Regions from separate parts of the Polymorphospora sp. A560 genome, predicted to be linked through region 2. Evidence: riboswitches for the same ligand, from Rfam matches in the RefSeq annotation. Region 2 holds a riboswitch; the other holds the start of a gene.
The links. Region 2 has a riboswitch for cyclic di-AMP ahead of QCD66_RS08255 (coiled-coil domain-containing protein). Riboswitches for the same ligand answer to the same signal wherever they lie in the genome.
Positions count from the first base shown of each region.

Region 1: linked by a shared signal. The riboswitch ahead of QCD66_RS18125 (C39 family peptidase) and the one ahead of QCD66_RS08255 (coiled-coil domain-containing protein) in region 2 are both predicted to bind cyclic di-AMP.

Region 1 covers NZ_CP122282.1:4,058,613-4,064,025, reverse strand. The annotation lists gene QCD66_RS18140 (ATP-binding cassette domain-containing protein) at 1-790, opposite strand, end outside; gene QCD66_RS18135 (VOC family protein) at 936-1,346, opposite strand; gene QCD66_RS18130 (helix-turn-helix transcriptional regulator) at 1,357-1,800, opposite strand; cyclic di-AMP (ydaO/yuaA leader) riboswitch at 2,213-2,352, shown strand; gene QCD66_RS18125 (C39 family peptidase) at 2,742-3,440, shown strand; gene QCD66_RS18120 (SDR family NAD(P)-dependent oxidoreductase) at 3,497-4,234, opposite strand; gene QCD66_RS18115 (peroxiredoxin) at 4,342-4,815, shown strand; gene QCD66_RS18110 (hypothetical protein) at 4,901-5,413, shown strand, end outside.
Region 2 covers NZ_CP122282.1:1,795,561-1,800,973, reverse strand. The annotation lists gene QCD66_RS08260 (cation diffusion facilitator family transporter) at 121-1,035, shown strand; cyclic di-AMP (ydaO/yuaA leader) riboswitch at 1,193-1,322, shown strand; gene QCD66_RS08255 (coiled-coil domain-containing protein) at 1,326-2,378, shown strand; gene QCD66_RS08250 (TetR/AcrR family transcriptional regulator) at 2,460-3,017, opposite strand; gene QCD66_RS08245 (FAD-dependent monooxygenase) at 3,079-4,179, shown strand; gene QCD66_RS08240 (glycosyl hydrolase) at 4,578-5,413, shown strand, end outside.

The sequences.
Region 1 (5,413 bases), 2.3 Mb from region 2:
GGTAGGTCAGGTTGACTCCCTCGACCTTGAGTTTGGTCGGCTCCTTGTGGAGCAGGTCGTGCAGTTCCTTCTTGGTGTACTTGCGGATCGGCTTGTCGGGGTCGAGGAAGCCGCAGCCGCGGTAGATGCGGCCGTACCAGCCGTCCATGCTGTAGCCGGGTACGGTCAGCGCGCCCTCGTTGAGGGATTTGGTGTCGTCGTAGAGGGCGGCGAGGTTGAAGTCGTTGACGGCTCCCCGGCCCTCGCAGCGGGGGCACATGCCGCCGGTGATGCTGAAGCTGCGTCGTTCCTTGGTGGTGGTGGTGCCGCCGCGTTCGACGGTGACGGCTCCGGCGCCGGAGATGGAGGCGACGTTGAAGGAGTAGGCCTGGGGTGAGCCGATGTGTGGCTTGGCGAGGCGGCTGAACAGGATGCGGAGCATGGCGTTGGCGTCGGTGGCGGTGCCGACGGTGGAGCGTGGGTCGCTGCCCATCCGTTCCTGGTCGACGATGATCGCGGTGGTCAGTCCGTCGAGTACGTCGACGTCGGGTCGGGCCATGGTCGGCATGAAGCCCTGGACGAAGGCGCTGTAGGTTTCGTTGATCATCCGCTGTGATTCGGCGGCGATGGTGCCGAAGACCAGGGAGCTCTTGCCGGAGCCGGAGACGCCGGTGAAGACGGTGAGTCGGCGCTTGGGGATGTCGACGCTGATGTCCTTGAGGTTGTTCTCGCGGGCGCCGTGTACGCGGATCAGGTCGTGGCTGTCGGCGATGTGTGGCGCGGGCGGCTGCGTCGTCGTGGCCTTGCTCATCGTGTCTCCATCTGTCGGGCGGGGCCGCGGTGCGGCGTCGCCTGGTGCGTGGCGGGCCGGTCTCCCCGCTCCCCCGCCCGGCGCCGGTGTTCGGTGTCGTGGCGGCGCCGGGCGGGGGTCGGCGGTCATCGGTCGTTTCGTGGGTTCAGCCGAGTTCCTGGATGCGGACCATGTTGCCGGCGGGGTCGCGGAAGGCGCAGTCGCGGATTCCGTACGGCTGCTGGGTCGGCTCCTGGACGACCTCGGCGTCGCTGGCCTGGAGGCGTTCGAAGGTGCTGTCGAGGTCGTGGGTGGCCAGGACGACGCTGGCGTAGGTGCCTTTGGCCATCATCTCGGTGATGGTGCGGCGTTCGTCGTCGGTGATGCCGGGGTCGGCGGCCGGCGGGTGCAGGACGATGGAGGTGCCGGGCTGGTTGGTGGGGCCGACGGTGATCCAGCGCATTCCGCTGTAGCCGACGTCGTTGCGGACCTCGAAGCCGAGGGCGTCGCGGTAGAAGGCGAGGGCGGCGTCGGGGTCGGTCTGCGGCAGGAAGGTGTGGTGAATGGTGATGTCCATGCCGGTCACGCTAGTTGTGGCCGTTGCCTGCTGCTTCTCGATTCCTGATCGGTCTGGTCACCTGTTTGGCGACGCATGACGGGATTCCCGCGGTGGCGTGTCCGGCCTGGCGGCGGTAGACGCTGGGCGGGACGCCGACGAGTTCGGTGAAGCGGGTGCTGAAGGTGCCCAGTGAGGCGCAGCCGACGGTGAAGCAGACCTCGGTGACGCTGAGGTCGCCGCGGCGGAGCAGGGCCATGGCGCGTTCGATGCGTCGGGTCATCAGGTAGGAGTAGGGCGACTCGCCGTAGGCGAGCCGGAACTGGCGGCTGAGGTGTCCGGCGGACATGTTCACGCCGCGGGCGAGGGCCTCGACGTCCAGCGGCCGGGCGTACTCCCGGTCGATCCGGTCCCGGACGCGGCGCAGGCGGGCGAGGTCGCGCAGGTGCTGCGTCGTGGCGGAGTTGCTGGTCACGTGCGTGATGGTGCCATGGCGGTGGTGGGGTTGCCCAGCGTGGTCGGGGTGGTTCGGCCGGCTTTCTCCCACTGGTGGCCGGGCGTCACAGGGGCACCTTTGGTGTCGTGGCGGGTGGCCTGGCTGCCCGTACCCGATGATTTGGCCGAGAGGGCATGGGGGTCGTCTTTTCGGTGGCGTCGTGGTCGGGTGATGTATCGACGGTGGGCCTCGGGGGCGCCGTTGTTTCGGTGGTGCACACACCGTCCGTTCCGTTTTGGCTTTGCTGGGCGCTTGCGGCCCGGCTTCGCCCGGGTGCGGCGAACGCGAGTGCGATAGATCGCAGCGCGATAACCGGGTCTTGGCACGGCGGAGGGCGGCCAGTACGGTCGGGAAATCCGTTCCGGTTGTTGGGTCATCATCCGATGGCGCCGGAGCGGATCCGCTTAGTCGTATTCGTACGAGCCGGGGACCCAAGCAATCGGGGTGAATCCGTGGGCCGATGCCTGCGGTAGGGCGACCTTTCCCGCCCGAATCCGTCAGCTAACCCGGTAGGCGGTTGTGGAAGGAGACGACTGTTCGTGCGGTACCGAGCGTGCCTGGTTGGCACATCCCCCATTTCCCTGTCGTGCGGCCGTTTGTCGCGTGGACCGACGATCCTGGCTGTTTGCTGACGCCGGATCACTGATCACGACACCAGATCGGTTCGGAATCGACTGAGCCGGCCGTTGCCGGCTGTCCTTTTCCTGTTTCGCGTCTCCCGTTGTGGCGGCGGTGCCGTCTGCGGCCCGCCGTCGGTTTTGCGGGTCCTGTCCCGGGTGGGTCGCGATTCGTCGGTCTGGTCGACGTCTGCCGTTTTCGATTGGGACGCCGACGACAGTCGGCGGGTAATGGAGCTTCAAGTGGAAAACTCTCGTTCGTACAATCCGTTCCGTCGGGTTATCCCCAACCGTTTCCGTTCGGTGGCCGTGGCGTCGGCCGCCGTGCTGGCGGTGGCCGCGACGACGGGCAGCCTTTCGTCCGGTACCCCGACCGGGGCGGAGTCAAACGCGGGGGTCGAGTCGGGTGTGGTGCAGTTGGCGCTGACGCCGGAGCGGGCCCAGGCGGCGCCGCCGCAGGAGGCCGCACCCAAGGAGGCCGCGCCGAAGGCGCCGGCGGAGAAGACGCTGTCGTACGACTTCCAGTACCAGCCGAACGCGTACTACTGCGGTCCGGCGTCGACCCGTATCGCGCTGAGCGCGCAGGGGCACACGCCGAGCCAGGACAACCTGGCGGGGCAGCTGGGTACGACGTTCGCCGGGACGAACTCGTCGCACGACATCGCGCGGGTGTTGAACAAGGTGGTCGGCGGGGACGCCTACCGGGTGCGGGAGATTCCCGGCCAGAAGGCGACGTCGGCGCAGATGGACCGGCTGCAGGCGGACGTGGTCGAGGCGGTCGGCAAGGGGCGGCCGGTGGTGGCGAACATCGTCGGCGGGGCGACGGACAACGACGGCTTCTGGCGCAGCTTCCCCGGTGGGCACTACGTGACGATCGTCGGTTACGGCGACGAGGGGCGGCAGGTGCGGGTCGCCGATCCCAGTGGTGTCGGTCCGGCGAGCTACTGGATGAGCACGATCACGATGGCGCACTGGATGGCGTCGCGCGGTTACTCGTACTGACCGGGTACACGTACGGAACAAGGGCCGGCCCTGGTGGGCCGGCCCTTGTTCGTGGGTCAGAGTCCGCCGGCGACGCGCAGGATGGTGCCGGTGGCGTACGACGCCTCGGGGCTGAGCAGCCAGGCGATGGCGTGGGCGATCTCGGGTGCGTCGCCGGCGCGGCCCAGTGGTGCGCGCCGGGCGATGCGGTTGGGGCGGTCGGGGTCGCCGGAGACGGTGTGGATGTCGGTCCAGACGGTGCCGGGTGCGACTCCGTTGACGCGGATGCCGCGTGGGCCGAGTTCTTTGGACAGGCCGATGGTGAGGGCGTCGACGCCGGCCTTGGCGGCGGCGTAGTGGATGTATTCGCCGGGTGAGCCGAGGGTGGCGGCGGCGGACGAGACGTTGACGATGGCGCCGCCGGCGTTCATGCGGCGGGCGGCCTGTTGGGCGCAGAGGATGGCGCTGACGAGGTTGACGTCGATGACGTGGCGCAGGTCTTGCGGGGTGAGGTCGACGAGTGGGCCGATGCGGCTGGTGACGCCGGCGTTGTTGACCAGGCCGGTGACCGTCCCCAGTTTCGCCTCGGTCTGGTCGAACAGGTCGGTGACCTGGTCGGGGTCGGTGACGTCGGCGCGTACGGCGATGCCGCGTCGGCCGGTGGTGTGGATGTCGGCGAGGACGGTTTCGGCGGCGGCGGTGTCGTCGCGGTAGCACAGTGCGATGTCGTGTCCGGCGGCGGCGAGCCGGCGTACGGTGGCGGCGCCGATTCCGCGGCTGCCGCCGGTTACCACGGTTACCGGTGTGTCGGGCACTGCCCACTCCCCCTCTTTCGGCTGGTCGTGGTGGTGACGCTACCGCGCTGCCGTCCGGTGTGGATGGCCGGCGTACGGTGGGCCGGTCGACGACGTGGAGGTGCGTGGTGGCCGGTCTGGGCAAGGGTGATCTGGTCGAGGACTTCGAACTGCCGGACGAGACGGGTACGCCGCGGCGGTTGAGTGTGCTGCTGGCGGACGGGCCGGTGGTGGTGTTCTTCTATCCGGCGGCGCTGACGCCGGGGTGTACTGCGGAGAGCTGTCATTTCCGGGACCTGGCTGACGAGTTTTCGCAGGTAGGGGCCAAGTTGGTGGGGGTCAGTCGGGATTCGGTGGAGCGGCAGCGGGAGTTCGCCGGCCGGTACGGGTTCGGTTATCCGCTGCTGTCCGACGTCGACGGGTCGGTGGCGCGGATGTTCGGGGTGCGGCGGGCGTTGCCGTTGGGTGCGCTGTCGACGCGGCGGATGACGTTCGTGGTCGGTACGGATCGGCGGGTGCTGGCGGCGATCCACAGCGAGGTGAGCATGACGGCGCACGCGGACCGGGCGTTGGCGGTGCTGCGGGAGGCGGCGGCGGGTTGACGCGGCCGGGGTGTCGTGCTCGACGTTGTCGGTGTGGCCTGGTAGGAAGGCTGCAATCAAACATGCGTACGAAAAGAGGGTTGTGATGGCGACGCGCACCGCTGGGTTGTCGACCGAGGAGCTGGAGGGCATCCGTGACTCGCTGGCGGCGGGTCGTAAGCCGAAGGTGGTGTTCACCGAGTCGGCGGGGCAGATCGCGGGGCAGGTCGGCCAGGTGGTGGCGCTGACGGATCCGGCGGTCTCCGAGGAGTGGGTGGTGGTCCGGTTCGGTCGTGACGAGCTGCCGTTCTCCCCCGCGGATCTGGGGATCGCGCCGCGGGTGCCGGCGGGCCGGCGGGCGGCGGAGCCGAAGGTGGAGGCCGTGGAGCCGGCGCCGCCGGCGGAGCCGGAGTTCAAGTTGGATCAGCCGGTGCCGGCCCCGCGGCCGGAGCCGGTGACCGAGTCGGAGCCGGAGGTGGAGGCGAAGCCGGCGCGGCGGGCGGCGAAGGCGGCCAAGGTGGCGAAGCCGAAGGCGGCGCCGGGGCTGACGGTGACGCTGGCGTACGCCGAGGGTGAGTGGACGGTGGGTGCGACGCAGGGCAGCAAGGCGTTGGCGAAG
Region 2 (5,413 bases):
TTCGCCGACCGTGACGGTTACCGGAAGTGGTTACCAGTGCAATGTTTGCATACATAGCGATGTGAACATACATTGGATCGGGCCGCCGCCGGGGTGGCCACCGGACGGAGGGCGGAGCGCGTGGGACACGGGCACGACCACGGCGCGCAGGCGAAGCGGGCCGGCGAGAAGCACCGGGGACGGCTGTGGGCCGCCTTCTTCCTGATCGCCGTCTTCATGGTGGTCGAGGCGGTCGCCGCCCTGATCACGGGCTCGCTGGCGCTGCTCTCCGACGCCGGGCACATGTTCACCGACGTACTCGGGATCGGGATGGCCCTCGCCGCGATCACGGCGGCCCGCCGGGCGGCCGGCGACCCGCAGCGGACCTTCGGCCTCTACCGGCTCGAGGTGCTCGCCGCGCTGGCCAACGCCGTGCTGCTCTTCGGGGTCGCGATCTACGTGCTGATCGAGGCGGTACGCCGGTTCGACGATCCGCCGCACGTGCTGGCCGGGCCGATGATGCTGGTCGCCGTACTCGGCCTGATCGCCAACATCGTCGCGTTCATGCTGCTGCGCGCGGGCGCGCAGGAGAGCATCAACGTGCGCGGGGCCTACCTGGAGGTGCTCGGCGACCTGTTCGGCTCGGTCGGGGTCATCGTGGCCGCCGGGCTGATCACGCTGACCGACTGGTACTGGGTCGACCCGGTGGTGGCGGTCGCGGTGGGCCTGTTCATCCTGCCGCGCACCTGGAAGCTGGCCCGGGCGGCGGTACGGATCCTGGTCCAGGCCGCCCCGGAGCACCTCGACGTGCCGGCGGTGCAGGCCCGGCTGGCGGCCGTACCGGGGGTGTCGGACGTGCACGACCTGCACGTGTGGACACTGACCTCGGGCATGGATGTCGCCTCGGCGCACCTGACGGTCGACCCGGCCGCCGAGGTCGGCGCGGTGCTGGCCGCCGCGCGGGAGGCGTTGCACGACGACTTCCACATCGAACACGCCACGTTGCAGGTCGAACCCGCTGCGTCGAAGGGCGATTGCGGCCCGGCGCACTGGTGACCTTAGCTGCGACTTAAGTTTCGTGACCTGCCTGATACTGTCGGCCAGCTTTGTCCTGAAATATCAGTGGATCACCGCACTTGCTGTCCCCCGCCCGCCGGACGGCTACCGGTAGGCTCGGCCGCGGCCTCCGCCGGGCGGCGCCCCTCGGTGCCTGCGGCGGCCGTCGCCTAATCGCCTTGGCGAGCCGGGGAACCATCGTTACTCGGGGTGCATCCGCGACAGCGGTAGGGATCTTCCGTCCCGAACCCGTCAGCTAACCCGGTCGGCGGCTGACGGAAGGACTGTTCGTGAGGTTGAGAGAAAAAGGACTCCTGGCCGCGCTGCTGGCCGTCGCCGTCGCGTTCGGCGCGGCACCGGCGACCGCCGCGCCGGTCGGCAGCGTCCCGGCCCGGCAGGCACTCGCGCCGGGCGACATCGACGAGGGCGGCACCAAGAAGCTGCGCGACCAGCTCGACGCCGCCACCAAGGGATACGTCGACGCCAAGGCGGCGCTCGACAACTCCACCACGCGCCAGAAGGAACTCGACGCCCGGCTGAAGACCATCGGCGAGGAGCTGACCGTACGCAGCCAGGCGGTCGGCGAGCTGGCCTCGCGGGCCTACCGCACCGGTCGCATCGGCCCGATCGCCGCCCTGCTGAACACCAGCTCACCGGAGGGCTTCCTCGACCGGACCACGGCGCTGGGCAACCTCGCCACCAGCGAGGACCGGCAGCTGCGGCTGCTCCAGGAGACGCAGGAGCTCCAGACCCGCGCCCGCGCGGCGATCGACAACGAGATCCGCGAGCAGAAGAAGCAGCTCGCCACCATGGAGCAGCGCAAGAAGCAGGCCGAACGGGCGCTGGCCGAGGCCGGCAGCGGCCAGTCCAGCTCCGGGGTGCAGGGCTCGGGCTCCGGGTCGGGTTCCGGGTCTGCGTCGGCGAAGCCGGCACCGCGCAACGCCAACGGCTCGTGGCCCAGCGAGGGGTGCACGATCAACGACCCGACCACCTCGGGCTGCATCACCCCGCGCACGCTGCACGCGCTCAACCAGGCCAAGGCGGCCGGCTTCACCCGGTACGTCTCCTGCTACCGCAGCGGTGGCTCCGGTGAACACCCGAAGGGCCGGGCCTGCGACTTCGCCGCCCAGAAGGGCGGGTTCGGGGGCGTGGCGACCGGCGGCGACCGCACATACGGCAACAACCTGGCCGCGTACTACGTCAACAACGCCAGCCGGCTCGGCGTGCTCTACGTGATCTGGTTCAAGCAGATCTGGCTGCCCGGCAGCGGCTGGAAGGCGTACCGGGGCGGCGGCGACCCGTCCAGCGACCACACCAACCACGTACACCTGTCGGTGTACTAGCCGAAGCGACCGATGGCCGGGCCGCCCGAGGGGCGCCCGGCCATCGTCGTCAGCGCCGGACCCGGCGCCCGGCCATCGTCGTCAACGACCGAGTACGCCGGCGAGCACGGCCCGGATGCCGGGGCGGGGGTCGAAGTCGGCGACCGGCATCGACAGTTGGTGCAGCATGGTGCCGTCCAGGTGGTCCATGACCAGTCGGGTGTCCCGCGCCGGGTCGGTCGAGCCGAGGTCGCGCAGCCACACCACGCCCCATCCGACGATCACCTCCTGGCCGCGCCGCAGTTCGGCCTGGAGCGCCGGGCGTACGGCGGCCTCGAGGCCGAGCGCGTAGCGGGCGAGGGTGCGGTGCCGGCCGGGCCCGGTGGCGTACCGGACGAAGTCGGCCAGGGCGCCGGCCAACTCGTCGGCGTCGCGTGGGCGGACCGTGGCGGCGAGCCCCTGCCAGTCGACGCGGTCGAGTTCGACCAGCCGGGTGACGATGCCGGAGAGCAGCGCCTCGCGGGTGCGGAAGTGGTTGGAGGCGGAGCCGGCGGGGAGTCCGGCCCGGGAATCGACGGCCCGGTGGGTGAGGTTGCGTGGGCCGCCGGTGCCCAGCACCTCGATCGCGGCATCCAGTAGTTGGTCCTGCCTGCTCGGCATGTGCTCACCCTAACAACTACACCCGTAGTACCAGCAACTACATCCGTAGTACGGTGGCGACATGAGCGAGCGGGATGGCACGACACGGTCGGCAGCGATCATCGGCGGCGGCATCGGCGGCCTCGCCACGGCGATCCGGCTGCACCGCGCCGGGTGGGCCGTACGGGTCTTCGAGCGCTCGCCGCACCGGGACCCGGCCGGCACCGCGCTCGGCATGTGGCCGCAGGCCCTGCGTGCGCTGGACGCCCTGGGGCTCGGGTCCCGGGTACGCGAGATCGGCGCCCCACAGCGCGGCGGGTCGCTGCGGCGGCCGGACGGCAGCACGATCGGCCACATCGACACGGCCGCCATGGTCCGGCGCAGTGGCGACACCGTCCACCTGATCTCCCGCCCGGCCCTGGTCGGCCTGCTCACCGACGCGCTGCCGGCCGGAATCGTCGAGCTGGGCACCGCGGTGACGAACGGGAACGGGCGACGGGACCTGGCGACGCTGCGCGCCACCCACGACGTGGTCGTGGTCGCCGACGGCATCTTCAGCCAGACGCGTACCACGCTGTTCGGGCCGGCGAGCCGCCCGCGCTACGTGGGCGCGACCGCCTGGCGCGGCACGGTCGACGGGACGGTCGAGGCGCTGACCGAGACGTGGGGGCCGGGCCGGCGGTTCGGCACCACGCCGCGCGAGGACGGCCGGACCAACTGGTATGCGACGCTGCTCACCCCGGAGGGCACCCGCTTTCCGGAGGGGGATCTGGCGGCGCTGCGGACCACGTTCGCCGGGTGGCACGAGGGGGTACGGCGGGTCCTCGACACCGTCTCGCCGGACGAGATGCTCCGCCACGACCTCTACGACCTCGACCGTCCACTGCGGACGTACGTCGACGGCACGGTGGCGCTGATCGGTGACGCGGCCCATGCGATGACCCCGGACCTCGGGCGCGGGGCCTGCGAGGCGCTCATCGACGGGGTGACGATCGCCGACCGGCTGGCCGGGACCGACGACGTGCGGGCCGCCCTGGCGGCGTACGACCGGGAGCGGCGCCGGCCGACGCAGCGGCTGGCCCGGACCGCCCGGCTGATGGGCCGGATGGCGCAGGCCCGACGGTTCACCGGGGTCCGCGACGTCGCCGTACGCGTCGCGACGGCGTTCGGCCCGCCGGCCTGACCGGCGGCTTTTCAGTTCGCGGGCAATGGCGATGCGTTAACAATTAACGATCCCCCCGGACAAAGCTCGACCCGGGCCGCCGGCTTTCCTTTCCAGGGCGTGACGCGACGTACGACCACCGTTGCAGAGAGCGCTCTTACACAAACCTTCATGAACCCCGTCGACCACCCGGAGTCCTCTGGTCAGCAGCGCTCGGAGGGTTTGTGAGAGCGCTCTCTGAGCAGAGTTATATCCGCTCCGGCCGATGCTGTCAACCGAGCCCCAAGTCCGGCTTAGAAATCCGTTAAACATGACCCCTGGACATTGACAGACGACCCTGCCCTCTGGTCACCTCCATGCAACGGTCAGTTAATGCGTTCGAAATTCGATCCCCGTTGCGTCCCACCTCCGGAGGCACCATGAGCCCGACCGTCCGTCACGACACGCCCGGCGGCGGCCACCGCCGCGGCGTGCGTGCCCGGGCCGGCCGTCCCGCCGCCCGATGGCGCGGCATCGCCGCCGCCCTCACCGTCACGCTGGCCGCCACCGGCCTGTCGTTCACCATGCTGCGCAGCGCCGACGCCGCCACGATCGGCGCCGGCAGCTACGCCACCAGCCGCCCGGCCGGTGCTCCCGCCCCGGTCGCCTGCGGCAACATCTCCAACAACCCGCGGCAGTACGTCACCGCCAACGCTCCCGCCGGTGCCGTACCGACCAACGACTGGTGGTCGTCGCTGCTGTTCAAGCAGCAGATCGGTAGCTGTCAGCACTCCGGGCCGCTGCACGCCCACCCGATGTCGTTCCAGCCGGAATCCGGCGGGCTCGGCGTCTCCTACACCACCGAGGCGGCGATCTCCGGCAGCGCGACCGGCGTCGGCGAGTACCACTACCCGTACACCCGCGAGTTCACCCTCGGCGTCGCCGGCCTGAACTCCCCCGACACCAAGGTCGACGGCTGGACCGACTGGACCGTCACGCCGTACTGGTCGGACGGTGCCCGCACGCTCAAGGCGACCATCGGTCACGGCCTGCCGTTCGTCTACGCCCAGGTCACCGGCGGCGACGCCCAGCTCAGCTTCCCCGGCACCCCCACCGTCTGGTCCAACAGCGGCAACCGGGTCGGCTTCTCGATGCGCGGCCACGACTACGTCGCGTACGGCCCGACCGGTTCGACCTGGACGGTCAGTGGCACCACGATCCGGTCCAACCTCGCCGGTCGCGGCTACTTCTCGGTCGCGCTGCTGCCGACCACCCC